2 linked regions of the Pelosinus fermentans DSM 17108 genome follow. The protein of the gene in region 1 interacts with the protein of each later gene in a pairwise test. Links are inferred from orthologs where the notes say so. Each region holds a gene or a part of one and is shown in the gene's direction. Other genes may lie near its edges. The genes, in order: FR7_RS12785 and ftsZ.

What was found.
Region 2: the proteins of FR7_RS12785 (region 1) and ftsZ interact in binary tests that used the Bacillus subtilis proteins (3 or more experiments, as listed by UniProt). The link is inferred for Pelosinus fermentans DSM 17108 from one-to-one orthologs.

The regions. Positions count from the first base shown.
Region 1 is NZ_AKVN02000001.1:2,751,959-2,755,119, reverse strand. The notes cover bases 10-2,835. They hold FR7_RS12785 (cell division protein ZapA), read left to right. Parts: upstream 10-1,208; coding sequence 1,209-1,463; downstream 1,464-2,835. Other genes in these bases: FR7_RS12775 (U32 family peptidase), read left to right, coding at 2,290-2,835; FR7_RS12780 (DUF421 domain-containing protein), read left to right, coding at 1,530-2,156; FR7_RS12790 (amino acid permease), read left to right, coding at 10-1,058. In the rest of the region: more of FR7_RS12790, read left to right, coding at 1-9; more of FR7_RS12775, read left to right, coding at 2,836-3,161. UniProt on the Bacillus subtilis protein: Activator of cell division through the inhibition of FtsZ GTPase activity, therefore promoting FtsZ assembly into bundles of protofilaments necessary for the formation of the division Z ring.
Region 2 is NZ_AKVN02000001.1:2,339,306-2,342,604, forward strand. The notes cover bases 332-3,295. They hold ftsZ (cell division protein FtsZ), read left to right. Parts: upstream 332-1,272; coding sequence 1,273-2,319; downstream 2,320-3,295. Other genes in these bases: ftsA (cell division protein FtsA), read left to right, coding at 332-1,245; spoIIGA (sigma-E processing peptidase SpoIIGA), read left to right, coding at 2,588-3,295. In the rest of the region: more of ftsA, read left to right, coding at 49-331; more of spoIIGA, read left to right, coding at 3,296-3,299. UniProt on the Bacillus subtilis protein: Essential cell division protein that forms a contractile ring structure (Z ring) at the future cell division site. The regulation of the ring assembly controls the timing and the location of cell division.

The DNA.
Region 1 (3,161 bases):
TTTTGGAATATTCTGTAGGTTCTAGTGCTGTTGCAGCTGGATGGGCTGGCTATATGGTAGGTCTTTTAAAATCAGGTGGTATTGAGGTGTCAAAGGCCTACACTGCGGTACCAGCTGATGGCGGTATTGCAAATGTGCCAGCGATGTTAATTTCTTTCTTTTTAAGTTTGCTTTTGGTGCGCGGCACCAAGGAAAGTGCAACACTTAATAAAATTTTAGTATTGATAAAGTTGGCTGCGGTTTTTATTTTCTTAGTTTTGGCAGGTCCAAAAGTGAATGTTGCAAATTGGGATCCATTTATGCCTTTTGGCTTTTCGGGAGTAGCTGCTGGCGCTGCTATTATATTTTTCGCATACATTGGCTTTGATGCGGTAGCAACAGCAGCAGAAGAATGTCATAATCCGAATCGTGATTTGCCAATTGGTATTATTGGCTCTTTGTTAGTCTGTACTATCTTGTATATTATCGTTGCTGCTGTATTAACAGGTGTCGTACCTTATAGTGAATTAAATAATGCAGAGCCTGTGGCCTATGCATTGAGGGCGATAGGATATAATATGGGATCTGCATTAGTTGGTACAGGTGCTATATGTGGTATTACGACCGTATTACTAGTATTAATGTATGGTCAATCTCGTATTTTCTTTGCAATGTCTCGTGATGGCTTGATCCCGGCTAGTATTTCTAAAGTCCATCCTCAATATGGAACACCCCATATTATTACAATTGTTGGTGGAATTGCAGTAGCCTTGGTCGCTGGATTTACTCCTATTGGAATTATTGCTGAACTTACCAATATTGGAACATTATTTGCTTTTGCAGTAGCTTCTGTAGGAGTTTTAGTGCTGCGGCACACTAAGCCGGAATTAAGACGACCATTTCGATGTCCTGCAGTTAATGTAATCGCTCCTTTGGCTGTTATTTCCTGTGGTTATTTAATGTATAATTTGCCTTACGAAACATGGGTGCGGTTTTTTGTATGGAGTGGAATTGGTTTTCTAGTATATTTTTCATATGGTAAAAACCATAGCTTACTTAATAAAAGTGAGAAGGCATAAGATAATACAAAAAAGGCAGTTTATGACTTATCTCATAGCTGCCTTTTTTGTATTAATAAAGACAAATATGTTTTCTTTGCTACATATGCAGGAAATCATATTTGTCAGGTCGAATGTAGAATTAGTAAAATAGGTATTATAGGTGACGTTATGAATGAAAAAAAACATAAAGTAACAGTTGAAATCTTTGGTGAAACCTATTGTTTAAAAAGTGATGTCAAACTTGAAAAAGTAATTGCCATTGCTGCAGAAGTCGATTCTCGTATGAAGACAATTGCACAGAAGAATTTGCGATTATCTCCAGGTAAAGTGGCTGTGCTAGCGGCACTCAATATTGCAGAGGCATATTTAGATTTAGAACAAAATTATAAACAATTGATTCGAATGGTAGAAGAAGAAAAATAACTGACGCTATCGTGCAGTATAACAGGCTTTTTGATTGTTAATACTACAATTAAAAGGAGTGATATGGTGTTTGAAACTGCCGATGTTGGTCAGATTTTATTACATATAGTGGTGTTATTTACTATAGCTCTTATCGTTGTTCGTTTAATGGGAAATCGTACAGTAGGGCAGTTGTCGCCTTTTGATTTTGTTATTATGGTAGGCATTGGTGACATCATTGTTACTGCATCTATGGACAAAGCACAGACTATACTCAGCGGCATAGAAGGATTAGTTGCTCTTTTGGCATTGCAGCAATTGATTGCTTATGTATCCTTAAAAAACCTTACTTTACGGAAGTGGGTAGAGGGTACGCCAATTACACTTGTTCAGGATGGAAAAATTTTACGAGAAAACTTTATCAAAAATCATTTCAATTACGATGATTTACGGCAAGAGCTTCATAAGCAAGGGATGGATATGACTAATTTGTCAGATATCAAATTGGCACGATTGGAAAGTTGTGGAGTTTTTACTGTTATAAGAACTCCAGACAAAGAGCCTTTAACAAAATATGAACTTGAGTTGTATTATAAAAGTATTTTTGAGAACCCCTTAAGTCCGTTAGGTCAGAAATGGGCGAGATTCGAACAATTTATATCAGATGTACATGATGTAGCAGAGTATATAAAAAGACAAGAAAAGATTAAGTAGATAAATACTATGCCTGTATCAAGGTACACAAAGTACACACAAAGAGGGCGTGTGCCATCTTTGTGTACTTTGCGTCTTTATGTGGAGATGTTTTTATATTATAGGGCAAGGCTTTTGAAAGGAATGAATTTAAATGATAGAGTTATTAGCTCCTGTTGGTAGTCGAGAAGCTTTAATTGCAGCCGTAGAAGGTGGTGCCGATGCCGTATATTTAGCAGGAAAAATGTTTGGTGCTCGAGCTAGCGCGCCTAATTTTACTGATGAGGAATTAGTAGAAGCTGTAAATTTGGCTCATCTGCGTAGTGTGAAGGTTTATGTGACTGTAAATACCCTTGTTGATAATAGTGAAATACCTGCATTATCGCTTTATTTACAGTATTTGTATAGAATTGGTGTAGATGCGATTATTGTTCAAGATATTGGCGTTTTTAAAATAGCAAAGCATATTATCCCTGAGATGCCAATACATGCTAGTACACAAATGACAGTACATAATTTAGAAGGCGTAGAGCTTTTGACGGAGCTTGGCTTTCAGCGGGTAGTAGTATCACGAGAGTTATCAATGGATGATATTCGACATATTTGTAAGAATGCAGCTACAGAAATTGAGGCTTTTGTCCATGGTGCATTGTGCATTTCATATTCTGGTCAATGTCTAATGAGTAGTATGATTGGTGGGCGAAGTGGTAATCGGGGACGTTGCGCCCAGCCTTGTCGTTTGCCATATACCCTTGTAGATGAAAAAGGAAATGATTTACTTCTAGAAGCGGATGCCGGTGAATATCTTTTAAGTCCTAAAGATTTAAACACATTGGATTTGATACCTGAGCTTATTCAAGCAGGTGTAACCTCTTTTAAAATTGAGGGACGCATGAAGAGGCCAGAATATGTAGCAGTGGTAGTTGATACGTATAGGCGAGCGATTGATGCCTGTTTGGTGAATCCAGATGCCTATGTTATTGCAGAGCAGGAGCAAAAAGAACTAGCACAAATTTTTAATCGTGA
Region 2 (3,299 bases), 410 kb from region 1 along the record:
TATGTTGAAATAGGAGTATGGTGTAGAATACTTCAAACGAGGTTAGCCATGGATAGCAAAAATATCTTAGGAATTGATATCGGTACAAGTAATATTAAAATATTTGTTGGAAAAATTGGTCTAGATGGACATGTAACAATCGCTGGTAGCGGCCAAATGACAACAAATGGCTTTGCAAAAGGTGTAATTTCCAATTGTAATCTATTGGTTAAGTCTATTGAACAAGCTGTTGACTGTGCAGTAATGGCTACTGATCTTTCTGTTAAGGATGCTTATATCGGCATTGGCGGTATGGAACTTAATGCAGTAAATAGTATTGGCAGCATTGCTCCTTCAGCTCCAAGTAGCATTACAATAGATGACGTGAATCGTGTGTATCGAGCTGCAGCATTGGTTGCTATTCCTGATGATCATGAAGTGTTACATGTATTGCCACAGAAGATTTTTGTTGATAAACAAAGAAAAAATGGATTGCCACTACAGGAAAAAGGTTCTCACTTAGAAGTGGAGGCTCATGTTGTAAGTATACCTAAAATGACACTCAATGATCTGGTCAGAGAAATTGAAACGTTAGGTATACATGTTGTTAGTGTAATTGCTAATGCTGTTGCTGTTACAGAAGCTATAATTCCAGTGCCTGCTAAAAACTTTTTAGTGATAGATATAGGAGCGGGGAGTACAGAGTTAATCTTGTACCAAGAGGGGCATATCGATTTCACTACAGCGTTACCTCTAGGTGGAAATTATATTACAAGTGATATTATGCGAGGATTAGCTATTTCCTGGGAACATGCTGAGGAGATTAAGAAATATTATGCAAAGCTAAATAAACAACTACAGGGGCAGGAGATCATTTTAGATTGTAACGCGTATGGTACTACAGACAAGCATGTTTCTTATGACTTTTTATATAAAATTGTTGAGAGTCGTATCTGTGAACTTGTTTATTTAATGCATGAGCATAGTAAAATATTTTTGGCAGAAAATAAAATTGAAAAGATTTTTCTTACTGGTGGTTGTGGGGCTATGTCTGGTTTTGTTCAGAGCATAGAAGCAACCTTTGGTATACCGGTTCAAGTTGTCATTCATCAAGAACTGCCTTTAGAATATCGTTCTCCTGAAAATGCAGCTTGTTATGGGATATTAAAATATGCAGGAAAGAATTTGCCAAAACCCCAAGTTATTCTAGAGAGTAATCCTTGGCGGTCATTGATGAGTAAGTGTAGAAATTTTTTAAAAAACTAAATCTTGTGACTATAAGGGGGAAATTCCATGCTTGAATTAGATATGGATTTAGATCAATTTGCTGCAATTAAAGTAATTGGTGTTGGCGGTGGTGGAAATAATGCTGTAAATCGGATGATTGCTGCTGGTCTACATGGCGTAGAATTTATAACAGTAAATACAGATGCACAAGCATTAATGCATTCTCAGGCAGCTTATCGAATACAAATTGGCGAAAAACTTACCAAAGGACTTGGAGCAGGTGCCAATCCGGACATTGGTGAAAAAGCTGCTCAAGAAAGTCGTGAAGAAATTATAAAGGCATTGCGTGGTGCTGATATGGTTTTTGTAACTGCAGGAATGGGAGGCGGTACGGGTACTGGTGCAGCTCCTGTTGTTGCTGAGTGTGCTAAAGAGGTAGGGGCATTAACGGTTGGTGTTGTCACGAAACCCTTTTCTTTTGAAGGTCGGAGACGTCAGGCGCAAGCTGAAAGTGGAACCGCAAAGTTGAAAGAAAAAGTAGATACTCTGATTACCATACCGAATGATCGCTTATTGCAAGTCGCTGATAAGCGTACTTCTATGATCGATGCTTTTCGCATTGCTGATGATGTATTACGACAAGGGGTACAAGGGATTTCGGATCTAATTGCTGTACCAGGGCTTATTAATTTGGATTTTGCAGATGTGAAGACCATTATGACTGATACGGGTTCAGCCCTAATGGGGATTGGATATGGTTCAGGCGATAATCGAGCAGTAGCTGCAGCTGAAGCGGCAATAAAGAGTCCTTTGCTAGAAACTTCGATTGAAGGCGCCAGGGGAGTTCTTTTGAATATTACAGGAGGGCCGAGTTTAGGTTTACTAGAGGTAAATGAGGCTGCTGCGATTATTTCTGATGCAGTTGATCCTGAAGCAAATATTATTTTTGGCGCAGTCATTGATGAAAATTTTCAGGATGAAGTTCGTGTAACTGTAATTGCTACAGGGTTTGACGGTAAGCCTCTTAGTGTAGTAAAAGGAAAATTGGAGAGTACAACGATAGAACCTTTTAAAGTACGTGATTTAGATATACCAACATGGATGAGACGTTAATATTAACCTCTTCTCTTATGTTAATGCGAGAATATAAATGAATAATGTAATAAAAAAAGCATGCAAAATTAAATTTTGTATGCTTTTTTGTTTAGGATTAAAAAAATAAGCAGCAATTGATGCAACAAATAAGTTGGAAGAAAAAACCATATTTCTACAAAAAAATAAAGATCACCTTGTTATAATAAGAATAACTTATGCAATGAAACAATAGATTATTATTAAAATGTATATTGCTGTTACGTTTATGATGATAGGAAGGTTATTGATGTATATCTATGCTGATGTGCTTTTTATTATTAATATAATGATGAATAGTATGATTCTAATGTTAACGGCTTGGACGGTAGGGGCTACATATAAATTTTGGCGGATAGTATTAGCAGCTGCAGTAGGGGGTTGCTACGTCTTAATCGGTATGCTGCCTAGTATGGAGTTCTGTCATACCGCTATCGCTAAATTAGTAATGTCATGCCTGCTGATTTATATAGCGTTTGGCTATACATCTAAACGCAGATCATTTTTATTGTTAGCATCTTTTTATGTTGTATCCTTTATTTTAGGTGGTTCTATTGTTGGATGGGTTTATTTCTGGCAAGTGAATCATTATTCTCATACGCTGATCAGAATTCTTACAACTTTATCCTGGGAAAATGTATTATGGGGAAGTTGTTTAGGATCTATTTTGATTGTTACTATCATACGGCGTATGTTATCGAGTACAACTCGGCAGCAAAGTCTATATCAAGTGAAAATTGAATATAATGGGCAGGTGGTTGAGTTAACAGCCATGCTTGATACAGGTAACAGTTTATATACTACAATAGGCCATAAACCAGTGGTTTTAGTTAGTCAATATGTTATAGCGTCAATTTTAAGTGAGGATGTGGTAACTTTTTTACAAGAAAATGTACCAGAAATGTGGTTGGTGAACTTATCCCAGTGTACTGATGAAAAATGGCTATCACGTACACAAATAA